Regions from separate parts of the Streptomyces sp. NPDC028991 genome, predicted to be linked through region 2. Evidence: riboswitches for the same ligand, from Rfam matches in the RefSeq annotation. Region 2 holds a riboswitch; each other region holds the start of a gene.

Region 1 (3,465 bases), on a different contig from region 2:
TCGCGAAGGCCGACCCCGCCGATCCGCGCCTCGCGACCGCCACCGTGTACAGCAGCCTGGAGCCGTGCGCCCGCCGCGCCTCCCGCCCCGCGCCCTGCGCCCGGCTGATCCTCGACGCCGGGGTGCGCCGCGTGGTCACGGCCTGGCGCGAGCCGGACACCTTCGTGCCGGGGGCCGACGGCAGCGGGGTGCTCGCGGCCGGGGGCGCCGGCGTCGTCGTACTGCCGGAGTACGAGCAGCGGGCGAAGGCGCCGAACCGCCACCTGGAGGGGTAGGGGGATACGGATGTGCATTCCACCCCCGGGATGACGTACAGTAGAGACACAACGGCGCGGGGTGGAGCAGCTCGGTAGCTCGCTGGGCTCATAACCCAGAGGTCGCAGGTTCAAATCCTGTCCCCGCTACTCAAGGCCGAAGGCCGGAATCCATGAGGATTCCGGCCTTCGGTGCGTTCACGGACGTGATCCCGGCACCCGCCACCCTCACCCGACCGGCCCCCACGGCTCGCCCCCCGCCCCCGCTCCGGGAAACCTGGGGGACGGGACGGCAAGCGGCGCGGACGTGCGGGGTGGCGGGAGACGAGTGGTGCGGCCAGGTGACGTGGACGACGAGGGAGCCTACGCCCGGGCCGGCGGCCGGCTTCCCCGCGATCCCGTGCCCGACCCCGGCCTCGGTGACCGGCCGGAGCCCCTGCCGGTCACCGAGGCCACGGGGCCGGTGCGGCGGTGGCGGGCCTCGTACGGGCGGACCTTCTTACGCCTGCTCCCCGTGCTGCTGATCGTCGTCGCCATCCTGTACGACATCTTCACCCCGAGGTACTTCACCGCGGGCCCCCTCTACACGGCCGCGCCCCTGGTCGCCGCCCCGGTCTACTCACGGCGCGGCACGGCGCTCACCGGCCTGGCCGTGGTGGCCGCCGTCGTCGGACTGCAGCTCGGCAAGGGCGTCATCCACTACGTCGACTCGCTCACCGAGTTGATCACCATCGCCACGGTCGCCGTGCTCGCCGTACTCGTGAACGGCTTCGTCCGCCGCACCGGCGAGCGTCTCGTCTCCGTCCGCGAGATCGCCGAGGCCGCCCAGCGGGCCGTGCTGCCGGAGCCCGCCGAGCGGATCGGCGGTTTCGAGATCGCCGCGTGCTACGAGGCCGCGCAGGCCGACGCCTTCATCGGCGGTGATCTGTACGCGGTGCAGGACAGTTCGCACGGCATCCGGCTCATCGTCGGCGACGTGCGCGGCAAGGGCATGGGCGCGGTGGCCGCCGTCGCCGTCGTGATCGGCGCCTTCCGGGAGGCCGCCGAGCAGGAGGCGACCCTGGAGGCGGTGGCGCAACGGCTGGAGCGGGCGCTGGCCCGCGAGGGCACCCGGCGGGAGGGGCTGGACGCCTTCGAGGGGTTCACCACCGCCGTGCTCGCCGAACTCCCGCACGGCGACGGGACCGTACGCATCGTCAACCGCGGCCATCCGCCGCCCCTGCTGCTGTACGCCGACGGCACCCTGCGGCCGCTGCCCGCCCGCGAGTCGGCGCTGCCGCTCGGCATGGGGGAGCTGGGCGTGTGGCCCGACCGTGCGGAGGAGGCCGAGTTCCCCGGTGGGGCCACGCTGCTGCTGTACACCGACGGGCTGTCGGAAGCACGGGACACGCGGGGGGAGTTCTACGATCCGCACGTCCGGCTGGCCGGCCGGGTGTTCCGGCACCCGGTGGAACTGCTCGACACCCTCGCCGACGACGTGCGCCGGCACTCCGGGGGCGGCATGGCCGACGACATGGCACTGCTCGCCGTACGACGACCTTGATCGATATCACCGGACGTGACGGACCGACCGCCCTCCGCATAACAACTGATACACCGTCAGAAATTTGTGATGGAAGGGGGAATACCGAGAGCCGGTCAACTCGCCCGGTTTTCACCGGTCACGAGGCGTACGTCCCGGCCGGATTCGTTAATGATCAAGAGGAACGGCTTGGAATCCGAGCCTCACGTCTATTAACGTTCGATAACGCAGCGCGGTCGTCCCAGCCGTCACAGAAGGCGGCTCCGTGCGCACGCGCCGAATCCCGCAAGGGAACCGGGGAACCACCACATTGGGGTGAATCGCTCGTACGACGCCGTGGAGACACGGCGGATATACGCGCGTAGGAGACCTTCCTGCTCCGAACCCGTCAGCTAACCCGGTAGGCGAAAGGAAGGAAAGGAGTACGCCCACGTGGCGTCCAACCGGCCTGCCCCCGAGGCCCCGTTCGTGCCCAGCGGGCACGACACCGACACCTTCGGCTACGACGGCTACCGCACCGAAGAGGGCCCCTGGGAGGAGTGGAATCCCACCGCGGACTCCATCCGCCCCGTACGCGGCCGGCACCGCGTCGCCAAGCAGCGCGGCGGACTCGCCCGCAGCTCCACCGTCCTCGGCGTCGGTGTCATAGCCGCGGTCGGCGCGGGCGGCATGGCCAGCGCGCAGACCGGCAAGCCGCCGGTGTCGATCTCCGTGCCGGACCTGCCGAACGTCGGCTCGCTCATCTCCGACGAGGAGGAGCCGGAGCCGGAGGGTTCCACCACCCCGCTCAGCAGCATCGCCACGGTCTCCGCCGACACCACCTCGGAGAGCACCACCGACGCCGGCGAGTCGCTGCGCGCCCGGATCCTGGCGCAGGCCGAGCAGCAGCAGGCCCAGGTCGAGACCAAGGCCGCCGCCGAAGCCGCGGCCGCCGCCGAGAAGAAGGCAGCGGAAGCCGCCGCCAAGGCGGAGAAGGAGGCCGAGGCCAAGGCCGCCGCCGCCAAGAAGAAGGCGGAGGAGGAGGCCGCGAAGAAGGCCGAGGCCGAGCGGCTCGCGCAGCTGGCCAAGCAGTACACGCTGCCGACCTCCTCGTACACGATCTCCTCCACCTTCGGCCAGGCCGGCGCCTACTGGTCCTCCGGCCACCACACCGGCCTCGACTTCGCCGCCCCCACGGGCACGCTGCTCAAGGCGGTGCACAGCGGCACGATCACGTCGGCCGGCTGGGACGGGTCGTACGGATACAAGACCGTGCTCACCCTCGACGACGGCACCGAGGTCTGGTACGCCCACCAGTCCTCCATCAGCGTCAGCGTCGGCCAGAAGGTCACCACCGGTGACGTCATCGGCCGTGTCGGCGCCACCGGCAACGTCACCGGCGCCCACCTCCACATGGAGGTCCACACGGCCGGCGGTGGCGGTATCGACCCGATGGCGTGGCTGCAGAGCAAGGGCCTCACCCCCTGATTCCCGCCTCACCCCCGATTCCCGCCTCGCGCGCTGCCCGTCTCCGCTGATCCCCGGCGGTCCTGACGGCGTCCCCCCGACGTCAGGGCTGCCGGTGCGCGATGGGCGGTTTGCGGGAACTTTGCCCCGTTTCCGGAATCGCCCCGTCCAGTACGGTCGTTGACGCAGGACATGACTTCTCTGCGCAAACTCGGCTCCTCCGACCTGGAGGTCTTCCCGCTC
Region 2 (3,465 bases):
GGAGGGGCCGCGACTCCCCCGGCCCGTAGGGGGCGGGGTACGCGGCCGGGCGTTCAGCCGGCCCGGTGCACCACGGCGTCGCACAGCTCCACCAGCGCGGCCTTCGCCTCGCACTCCCTGAGCGGGGCCAGCGCCGCCCGGGCGTCCTTGGCGTACCGGATGGTGTCCTGCCGCGCCTGCTCCAGCGCGGGGTGGGCGCGCAGCAGCCGCAGCGCCTCCGCGTGCCGCGCGTCGTCGCTCAGGTCGGAGTCCAGCAGCTCGCACAGCGCGATGTCCTCGGCGAGCCCGAGCCGCGCCGCCCGCTCCCGGAGCCGCAGCACCGGGAGGGTCGGGATTCCCTCGCGCAGGTCGGTCCCGGGCGTCTTCCCCGACTCGTGGGAGTCGGAGGCGATGTCCAGGACGTCGTCCGCGAGCTGGAAGGCGACACCGAGCCGCTCGCCGTACTGGGTCAGCACGTCCACGACCGTCTCGTCGGCGCCGGACATCATCGCCCCGAACCGGCAGGAGACCGCCACCAGCGAGCCCGTCTTGCCGCCCAGCACGTCCAGGTAGTGGTCGACCGGGTCCCGGCCGTCCTGGGGCCCCGCCGTCTCCAGGATCTGGCCGGTGACGAGCCGCTCGAACGCCAGGGCCTGCACGCGGACCGCCTCGGGCCCGAGGTCGGCGAGGATCTGCGAGGCGCGGGCGAACAGGAAGTCGCCGGTGAGGACGGCGACCGAGTTTCCCCAGCGGGTGTTGGCACTGGATACGCCACGCCGCACGGCGGCCTCGTCCATCACGTCGTCGTGATAGAGGGTGGCGAGGTGGGTCAGCTCCACGACGACGGCCGAGGGCACGATCCCGGGGGCGTAGGGGTCGCCGAACTGGGCGGAGAGCATCACCAGCAGTGGCCGGAAACGTTTGCCGCCGGCTCGCACCAGGTGCTGGGCGGCCTCCGTGATGAACGGAACCTCGCTCTTGGTTGCCTCAAGCAACCCTTCCTCGACAGCAACCAATCCGGCCTGGACATCGGCTTCCAGAGCCTGGTCCCGCACGCTCAGCCCGAACGGCCCGACGACGGTCACGAGGGGTCTCCTGTCTGCTGGTGTCTACTGGCGATTACCTGGTTTGTCGATAGGTCGCTGCCACCACTCAAGTCAGCGTATCCGGTCACCTTTCGATCACCGCGAGCGCCCACCGTTACAGGCCGGTCGGTATCAGATCATGCACAGTATGTTTTTGATCAGGTGATATGAGCAGACATTGATCGACATCGCCAGGGCCGGAACCCGCCACGGAAGATCACATCACTCCCCCCAACGGCCCGCACTGCGAATACGTCACCCACTCGGCGCACTCCACCCTCACCTCGAACGGATGCCCGCACGGCGCGCCGAAACACCGCTCAGGGCGAGGCGAGAGACGGGGCGCGCACGACGGCGAGCCCATCCGGCCGCCGGCCGGCATCCGAAGCCCTCCCGGCCTACGGCCGATTGGCTCCCTGTTGGCCTGAATGCCCGATTTGCCATCCTTGTTGAGGCCAGTGAGTTGGCTCACTCCCGCACACCTGTAGGCAACCCCGCCGCCGGCTGTGCCCTCCCTTTGCGCCGCAAGCCAGTTGAGCCTTGGCAGCCGCAAAGGATCAAGCGCCTCAAACACCCCAGACCAAGGTCAACAGGACTGTTGGGTGATTCCTGCACTTGTTTCGGACATCTGCTCTCGCATACGTTCCCGGCCTGTCGGGCGGACGCCGAATCCTGCCACCGCCCGGTCACACAGTCATCCGCCAACAAACTCGCAGGCAGGAGCGGGGGACCCAGGTAAGTCGCCGCACCGGTCACCACCGGAGCGGCTTGGGGTGAAGCCGTGCCCGTCAGGGCCCGGCCGGGCACCTCCCCGCCCGAACCCGACAGCTCACCTCGCAGGCGTAAGGAGAGGGACTCAAGCATGTCTGCCAACGGTCAGAACCGTCACGCCCGCACCGCCCGCCTCGCCCGGAAGCTCGCGGTGGCCGGCACCGGCGCCGCAGTGCTCGCCCTGCCGCTCATCGGCGCCACCAGCGCCTCCGCGGCCACCCCGGCCGCCACCACCTCCGCCGCGTCCGCCACCACGGCGGCGACGACGTACCCGGACAACCTCGACGGCTGGATCCGGGAGTCGCTCGACGTCATGGCGCAGCACGGCATCCCCGGGTCGTACGAGGGCATTCACCGCAACATCATGCGGGAGTCGTCCGGCAACCCGCTCGCCATCAACAACTGGGACATCAACGCCATCAACGGCACCCCGTCCAAGGGCCTGCTCCAGGTGATCGACCCGACCTTCCAGGCGTACCACGTGCCCGGCACCTCCTGGGACCCGTACGACCCGGTCGCCAACATCACCGCCGCCTGCAACTACGCGGCCGACCGGTACGGCTCGATGGACAACGTCTTCGGCGCGTACTGATCCGCGCGGAACCGCACCGGGCTGCGCGGAGCCGCACCGAACTGCGCCGCACCGCACTGAGCTGCGCCGAGGCGTACTGAGCCGCGCCGAGGCGTACTAAGAGGTTCCGAAGATCCGCTCGAGGACGACGGCCACGCCGTCGTCCTCGTTCGTCGTGGTGACCTCGTCGGCCACCGCCTTGAGTTCGGGGTGGGCGCCGGCCATGGCGACGCCGTGCGCCGCCCAGTCGAACATGGGGATGTCGTTCGGCATGTCGCCGAAGGCGATCGTCCGCCGCCGGCCCAGCCCCAGGCGCTCGGCGGCCATCGCGAGGCCGGTCGCCTTGGTGATGCCGCACGGCTGGAGCTCCACCGTCCCCGGCCCCGACATGGTGACCGTGGCGAGGGAGCCCACCACCGCGCGTGCCGTCGCCGCCAACTCGTCGTCGGTCAGGTCGGGGTGGCGCAGCAGCACCTTGCTGATCGGCGCGCTCCACAGCTCGTCGCGCCGCTCGACCCGCACCGCGGGCAGCGTCGGGTGGGGCATCAGGTAGCCCGGTTCGATGAGCGTCAGGCCGTCGACGCCGTCTTGGTCGACCGCGGCGTGCACCTGCCCCACCTCGGCCTCGATCTTGCCGAGCGCGGTCTCGGCCAGCTCCCGTTCCAGGGTGACCGACCACAGCATCCGGTGTGCGCCGGCGTCGTACACCTGCGCGCCCTGGCCGCACACCGCGAGCCCCGTGCAGCCGAGGCGGTCGAGCAGGGACCGCACCCGGGGCGCCGGCCGCCCGGTCACCACCAGATGCCGCGCACCGGCCTCGGCCACCCGCGTCAGCGCGGCCAGTGACCGGTCGGACACGGTGTCGTCGCCGCGGAGCAGCGTGCCGTCGAGGTCGGTGGCGACGAGTGAATACGCGGTGCGGTCCATGATCAGAGAATACGGACACCGCACCTGTCCGACTCACCCGCGATCGCTTCCGAACGAGGACGCGCGAGGTCGGCACGAGTCCGCACGAGTACGGCACGAGTGCGCACGAGGACGCACGTTCGTGTCCGAAAC
Region 3 (3,465 bases), on a different contig from region 2:
GGCGGCTGCGCCCGCAGCACGTCCTGCCGGGCCAGCCGGACCTCCACCAGCGTGTCGAGGCGCTCCTCGGGCAGCCCGTCCGCCGCGGCGCGCGTCACCGCGCGGGCGTACTCCGGTGTCTGCAGGAGTCCGGGGACCACCGTGGTCTCCAGCGTGCGCATCGCGCTGGCCTGGGACTCCAGGCTGATGAAATCGCGGTAGGTCGGCGGCAGTACCCCTCGGTAGGCGTGCCACCAGTGGTTGCGGCCCCCCGAGTCGTCGGAGCCGGCCAGCATCACCAGCAGCTCCCGCAGCTGGTCGTCGGCCACGCCGTAGGCGTCCAGCAGTAACCGTACGTCGGCCGGTTTCGCCCCGCTCGTCCCGGTCTCGATCCGGCTGACCTTCGACTGGTGCCAGCCCACCAGCCGGGCCGCCTCGCCACTGGTGATCCCCGCCGACGTGCGCAGGGCGCGCAGTTCCGCGCCCAGCTTCCGACGGCGCACCACGGGGCCGTGCTGCATGGGCCACTCCTTTACTCCCTGTGAGTCGCCCAAATACGCTCTGCCGTCGCAGAGTTCACCGCTTCGAGCGACAGATATATGCATATCTTGGTGGATCGCCGCCCTTCACGAGCCTTGTGATGGCACTCTGGCGGCGAAGCACCAGTCCGGGACCGTACTCGAACCATCCGCTCCGTGTCCGGCTGCGGTCCCGTGGGAAAGGGACGACGTCGCCATGGCAGACCACCTGGAAGCATCCGTCACTCTGCCGAGCGAACCCGCCTCGGTGGCCGCAGCGCGTACCTATGTGGTCGGCACCCTGGCGGAGTGGGGTCTGCCGCCGGACACCGACCTGTCCGAAACCGTCCGGCTCATCGTCTCCGAGCTGACGACCAACGCGGTCCAGCACACGTTCGGGCAGTCACCCACCTTCACCGTGGGCCTCGTGCTCGACCGCGACGAGCGGCTGCGCATCGGCGTCACCGACAGCCATCCGCGGTTTCCCAAGCGCCTGCCCGCCGCCGTCCAGCAGGACAACGGCCGGGGCATGGTGATCATCCGCTGGCTGACGGCGGAATGCGGCGGCAAGCTGAGAGTGCGGCCCACCCGGGAGGGTGGCAAGACCATCTCCGTCGAATTTCCCTGGGCGCCACCGGGCGGCCCGGTGCCCGCCGAACCGGCGGCCACGGCCGTCGGACGGGCCGTGGGAAGGCAGGGGACCCAGCGGTGAGGCGCCGACGGCCCCCGGCGCACCGCATGCGGATACCGCGCACCCGAGGGGGTGACGGCGGGTCAGGGCACCGTCACCCCCTCGGGCGCGCTACTTGACCCGGCCGTACCAGACGCTGCCGGTCCAGATCTTCTGCAGACGCACCACGTCCCCGGTCTTCGGGGCGTGCCAGATCTTCCCCTTTCCGGCGTAGATGCCGACGTGGTAGACGCTCCGGCCCGAGTGGAAGAACACCAGGTCCCCGGTCTTGCGGTTCTTGGCGGAGATGTGACGGGTCTTGTTGTACTGCTGGGCGGCGGTGCGCGGCAGCTTCTTGCCGGCCTTCTTGAACGAATACAGGGTCAGCCCCGAGCAGTCGAACCTGCTTGGTCCGACGGCGCCCCATTTGTATGGCGCGCCCTTCTTGGAGGCAGCGATCTTGAGGGCCTTCGTCGCATGGCTCGCGGCGGCCGCCTCGGAGGCGACGCCGGGGACCACTACGGAACCGCCGACGGCGGCGAGGGTGAGGGCCGAGGCCGTACCGGCACGGGCCATCATCGACGGGACACGATTCAGCGCAGACATGCGCAACCCTTCGTCAGCCGCCTGTGAAGGATGACCTGTCGGATTCGGGCTGGCGAAGTTGCCCGGCCACACGAGTGCGGCTTCACCCCAAGGGCTGCTCGGCCCGGCGCGTCTCCCGCGGAGACGACCGTTCCGGCGACCCGTTGTGCTCGGGTCCTCCACTCCTGCCGATCCACTCCTGTCGACCGGTCGTCCGGGCGGCGGCAGGACTCGGCGTCCGCCCGGACCGCCCCGCCGCTGCGGCGGGGGCTTGTCGTCAGTCACGGATCTTGTCTCGCCCCATGGGAAAATCCCAACGGAACGTGCCCTTTGTGTTGTTACTCACCACTCACCCGTTCGGGTGGGCGGTGCTGCGTTCGAGTCATCGTCGAGTGCGTTGCGGACACCGGGACCAGCGGCGGAGTGACTCATTCCGCTGTTCGGGCGCGGGGATCGCGCAAGCCGGGCCGGCCGGAAATCCGAGGTGTTGCTACGCCGAAAGGGGGTACGCCTTTTGGTCCGTTTCGGCTCGTGGCGCCTCAGCTTTCGGAAAGCGGCGGCAGGCTGACGCGTGCCGTCCGCCGTTCACCGTCCAGTACGCGCAGCGCCCGGGTCAGGGTGGCGGCGTGCAGTTCCGTCTCGCCCCGCCGGTGCATCAGCGCCAGTGCGTCGCGCAGGGCGGTCGCCTTGGCGACCAGCGCCTGGGCCGCCCGCAGCCCACGGTAGGTGTCGCCGTCCCGTGCGGGGTTGATGCGGCCGAGCTGGTCGACGACGTCCAGGTACCGGTCGATCAGCTCGGCCTCCGCGCGGGTCAGGGCGGGCAGGGGCGGCAGCTCCGGTGGCAGCATCGGTGGGTCACCTCGCGCCGGGTGCCGCGGACGGGATCGTGCGGCCGGCCACGATGCGGTCGACCAGGCCGTACTCCAGGGCCTGTTGCGCGTCCATGACGGTGTCCCGCTCGATGTCCGCGCTCACCTGCTCCGGGCTGCGGCCCGTGTGCCGCGCGAGGATCTCCTCCAGGCGGGCGCGGACGCGGGTCAACTCGCCGGCCTGAATGGCCAGGTCGCTGGCCTGTCCCTCCACCGGGTCGGTGAGCGCGGGCTGACGGATGACCACTCGTGCGCCCGGCAGTACGGCGCGCTTGCCGGGCGTGCCCGCCGCCAGCAGCACCGCGGCGGACGTGCCGGCCTGTCCGAGGCAGGTCGTCTCCACATCGCAGGTGACATAGCGCATCGTGTCGTAGATCGCCGTCATCGCGGTGAAGGAGCCGCCGGGCGAGTTGATGTACAGCGCGATGTCCCGGTCCGGGGCCTGGTGTTCCAGGTGCATGAACTGCGCCATCACGTCGTTCGCCGAGGTCTCGTCGATCGGCGTCCCGAGGAAGACGATCCGCTCCTCCAGTAGTTTCGAGTACGGGTCCGTCGTCCGGCTCCCGGTACTCGTGCGCTCGGTGAACTCGGGCAGGACGTGACGGGCGGACGGTCGGGTCATGGCGGACCCCTCCTCGTGACGGAACGTCTTCGGCTGCACTACCTCTGTAAAAAATGTACAGGACGTACGTTACGAGGGCGGGGATGTCGCGGGAATCGGGCGTTCGCCGACGGCCGAAGCCGAGTGAAGCCGAGCAGCCGAAGCCGAGCGGCCGAGGGGCCGCATCGCCGAAGGGCCGAAGGGCGGCACGGCCGCGTTCATCCCCCGTTCGGCGGCTCGTGC
Region 4 (3,465 bases), 190 kb from region 2:
GACCGTCGTCATGATCAGGTCGTCGAAGTCGAGGGCGTTCGCCTCGCGCAGCCGCGACTGGTAGAGGGCGTAGGCCTGGGCGACGGTCTTCTCGAAGCCGTCGGCGGCCTGGGCGGCGAAGTCCTCCTCGTCGATCAGCTCGTTCTTCAGATTCGAGATCTTGGCGCTGAAGGACTTGGGCGGGAAACGCTTGGGGTCGAGATCCAGGTCGCGGCAGACGAGCGCCATCAGGCGCTTGGAGTCGGCGGCGTCGTAGATCGAGAAGGACGAGGTGAAGCCGAGCCGCTTCGACTCGCGGCGCAGGATGCGGACGCAGGCGCTGTGGAAGGTCATCACCCACATCGCGTTCGCACGCGGGCCGACGAGCTGCTCGACGCGCTCCTTCATCTCGCCCGCGGCCTTGTTGGTGAAGGTGATCGCGAGGATCTGGCCCGGGTGGACGCTCCGCTCGGCCAGCAGGTGGGCGATGCGGTGGGTGAGCACGCGGGTCTTGCCCGAGCCGGCGCCGGCCACGATGAGCAGCGGGGAGCCGGAGTGGACGACGGCGGCGCGCTGGTTCTCGTTCAGCCCCTCCAGGAGCGCCGCGGCGTCCAGGGCGGGGCGCGGGGCGCCGTCCCGGTAGTGGGCGTCCCGGTCCGGCGGCGCGTCGAACTTCCCGCCGAACAGATCGTGCGGAACCGGCTCCGGTCCGTGATCGTCGTCGGGCGGCGGCGGGGGTTCCTCCTCGTGACCGCGGGGGATCTGGAGGCTCGCCAGGAAGCTGTCGTCAAAGAGGCTGCTCATCGCTCTCCGAGTCTAGGGCGCCCCACCGACAACCCGGCGCCACCCCGGAGAATGGCCGGTATCCCGCCATGAGCACGCGCTGCGACAGAGCGGACCACGAAGAGTGACCGCGCGGTGGCCGGGAGGCGGCCCCACCCGGAGGTCACGAAAATGTATCGGGCATATCACCCACCAACCTTCACAGCCGCCACACGAGTTGGCTACGGTTCGGACAGGCCGCACGACCCCCTCCGGCGAACGTCGCCGGGCCGCGCGGCCTCCGCCGAGTCCGGTGTGCCCGCACGGCGCCCGGAGCCGGGGACCCAACCGAGAACCTTGGGGTGAATCGGCCGTACCGCCCCCGACGGGGCGGACCCGCCGTAGGGCAAACCTTCCGAACCACCGCCCGAACCCGACAGCTAACCCGGTAGGCGGAGCGTGGAAGGAGTCGCCTCCTTGGCGTCGCACCGCAAGTCGCGTCCCACCGGTACGCGCGTCGCAGGAATACGGCCCCCCGCCCTCGCCACGGCGGCCCTCACCTCCGTCGCCCTGCTGTCCCAGACGGCCACCGCGGCACCGTCGGACGACGACAGGCCGAGCCTCGAAGAGGTCGAGAAGAAGGTCGACGACCTGTACCGCCAGGCGGGGTCGGCGACGGAGAAGTACAACGCGGCCAAGGAGAAGACCACCAAGCAGCGCAAACGCGTCGACACCCTGCTCGACGACGTCGCCAAGCGCACCCAGAAACTGAACGAGGCGCGCGAGGAGCTCGGCTCCTTCGCCTCCGCGCAGTACCGTACGGGCGCCTCGATCCCGGAGACCGCGACAGTCCTGCTCGCGGACTCGCCGCAGGACTACGTCGACCGGAATCACCTGCTGAACCGGCTCACCGGCCGCCAGAAGGACGCGGTCGACGACTACGCCACCCAGCAGTCCGAGACGATGGAGAAGCGCCGCGAGGCCACCGAGAGCCTCGAGACGCTCACCGAGTCGCAGAGCGACCTCAAGACCGCCAAGGCCACCGTCCAGAAGAAGCTCGCCACCGCGCGGGAGCTGCTGTCGGAGCTGACCGCCGAGGAGAAGGCCCGGCTCGCGGCGATCGAGAAGAAGAAGCAGGAGGAGGCCGCCCGCAAGGCCGCGGAACTCGCCAAGCGGCAGGCCGAGGAGCGGGAGCGGCAGGAGCGGGCGGCGCGGCAGGAGAGCGACGCCGCCGCGGACACCCCCGGATCATCCGGCTCCGGCGACACCGGTACGGGAACCGGGTCCACCACGCCGGACTCCTCCTACGGCACCAAGGCCGAGAAGGCGCTCGCCTTCGCCCGCGCACAGATCGGCAAGCCGTACGTGTGGGGCGCCACGGGCCCCGGCTCCTACGACTGCTCGGGGCTCACCCAGGCCGCCTGGAAGGCCGCCGACGTGACCCTGCCGCGCACCACCTACGACCAGGTCGACGCGGGCACGACGGTCCCGGTCGCCCAGGCCCAGCCCGGTGACCTGGTCTTCTTCTACGACGACCTCAGCCATGTCGGCCTCTACATCGGCAACGGCATGATGATCCACGCCCCGAAGCCGGGCGCGTACGTCCGTGAGGAGTCGATCTACTACGACGGCGAGTCGTCGATCCACAGCGTGGTGCGCCCGGCCTGACGCGCGGGGCTCTCTAGCATCGGGCGCATGTCATCCGGCACCTCCCCCGCCTTTCCCTACCCTCTGCGCGCCTGGTGGGCTCAGCGTCCGCCGGCCGCCGGGGCCGCGGTCATGGCGACCGGCATCCTGTCGGTCGCCCTGCACCTGACGGGTCACGAGGTCCTGTCCCGGATCGCCCTGGTCCTGGCCTGCGCCGCCTGGCTGACGCTGGCGGCGAACTTCGTCTACCTGCTGCTGGTCGAGCGCGCGCAGTGGGTGACGCGGGCCGGGACGCCGGGCGCGCTCACCGCCGTCGCCGCGACGACCGTGCTCGGTACCCGCTTCTCCCTCTTCGGCTGGTCACCCGTGGCGGCGGCGCTGCTGGTGCTGGCGGCGTTGCTGTGGCCGGGGCTGCTGCTCCTGGTCGTCACCCACTGGGGGCGCAGGATGCCGGGCGCCGTGTTCCTGGGCTGCGTGGCCACGGAGGGGCTGGCCGTGCTGGGCGCCACGCTGGCCGCGGCCACCTCGACGCCCTGGCTGGCGTACGCGTCGCTGGTGCCGTTCTGGCTGGGGATCGTGCTCTACCTGATCGCGCTGTTCCGCTTCGACCTGCGGCAGGTGGCCCGGGGGTCCGGGGACCACTGGGTGGCGGGCGGCGCGCTCGCCATCTCGGCCCTCGCCGGCGCCAAACTGCTGGCGGCGGCCGGGACCGGCATGTACCTGTGGAACAACGACGACTACGCGGTCCTGCACGACGTGACCGTCTTCCTGCTCGCCCTCGACCTCGCCTGGTACGCCGTACTGCTCGCCGCCGAGATCGCCTGGCCCCGGCTCCGCTACGACGTGCGCCGCTGGTCGACCGTCTTCCCCCTCGGCATGACGGCGGCGGCGACGCTGTCCGTCGCCGCCGTCCTCGACGTGCCGTGGCTGGACGCGCCCGGTCGGGCGCTGCTGTGGATCGCGGTGGCCGCGTGGCTGGCGGTAGCGGCGGGGGCGGTCTTCCGGGCCGGAGCCGGGCTGCGGTCCGCGGGCGCGGACACCGGGCGGGTCAGGTCCAGAGCACCGCGATGAAGACGT

The links. A riboswitch is a leader RNA that binds a small molecule or an ion and turns the genes downstream of it on or off. The one in region 2 is predicted to bind cyclic di-AMP.
Region 1: linked by a shared signal. The riboswitch ahead of ACZ4V1_RS10285 (M23 family metallopeptidase) and the one ahead of ACZ4V1_RS05005 (transglycosylase SLT domain-containing protein) in region 2 are both predicted to bind cyclic di-AMP.
Region 3: linked by a shared signal. The riboswitch ahead of ACZ4V1_RS09505 (C40 family peptidase) and the one ahead of ACZ4V1_RS05005 (transglycosylase SLT domain-containing protein) in region 2 are both predicted to bind cyclic di-AMP.
Region 4: linked by a shared signal. The riboswitch ahead of ACZ4V1_RS05960 (C40 family peptidase) and the one ahead of ACZ4V1_RS05005 (transglycosylase SLT domain-containing protein) in region 2 are both predicted to bind cyclic di-AMP.

The regions. Positions count from the first base shown of each region.
Region 1 covers NZ_JBVHVP010000004.1:18,810-22,274, reverse strand. The annotation lists gene ACZ4V1_RS10300 (dihydrofolate reductase family protein) at 1-275, shown strand, start outside; tRNA gene ACZ4V1_RS10295 (tRNA-Met) at 331-404, shown strand; gene ACZ4V1_RS10290 (PP2C family protein-serine/threonine phosphatase) at 586-1,797, shown strand; cyclic di-AMP (ydaO/yuaA leader) riboswitch at 2,041-2,198, shown strand; gene ACZ4V1_RS10285 (M23 family metallopeptidase) at 2,209-3,243, shown strand; gene ACZ4V1_RS10280 (aldo/keto reductase) at 3,415-3,465, shown strand, end outside.
Region 2 covers NZ_JBVHVP010000002.1:203,135-206,599, reverse strand. The annotation lists gene ACZ4V1_RS05010 (polyprenyl synthetase family protein) at 54-1,064, opposite strand; cyclic di-AMP (ydaO/yuaA leader) riboswitch at 1,754-1,921, shown strand; gene ACZ4V1_RS05005 (transglycosylase SLT domain-containing protein) at 1,927-2,427, shown strand; gene ACZ4V1_RS05000 (HAD family hydrolase) at 2,524-3,333, opposite strand.
Region 3 covers NZ_JBVHVP010000003.1:411,555-415,019, reverse strand. The annotation lists gene ACZ4V1_RS09515 (helix-turn-helix domain-containing protein) at 1-500, opposite strand, end outside; gene ACZ4V1_RS09510 (ATP-binding protein) at 715-1,209, shown strand; gene ACZ4V1_RS09505 (C40 family peptidase) at 1,300-1,773, opposite strand; cyclic di-AMP (ydaO/yuaA leader) riboswitch at 1,777-1,921, opposite strand; gene ACZ4V1_RS09500 (hypothetical protein) at 2,292-2,600, opposite strand; gene ACZ4V1_RS09495 (ATP-dependent Clp protease proteolytic subunit) at 2,608-3,243, opposite strand; gene ACZ4V1_RS09490 (VOC family protein) at 3,441-3,465, opposite strand, start outside.
Region 4 covers NZ_JBVHVP010000002.1:390,865-394,329, reverse strand. The annotation lists gene pcrA (DNA helicase PcrA) at 1-783, opposite strand, end outside; cyclic di-AMP (ydaO/yuaA leader) riboswitch at 1,034-1,211, shown strand; gene ACZ4V1_RS05960 (C40 family peptidase) at 1,219-2,409, shown strand; gene ACZ4V1_RS05955 (tellurite resistance/C4-dicarboxylate transporter family protein) at 2,437-3,459, shown strand; gene ACZ4V1_RS05950 (hypothetical protein) at 3,437-3,465, opposite strand, start outside.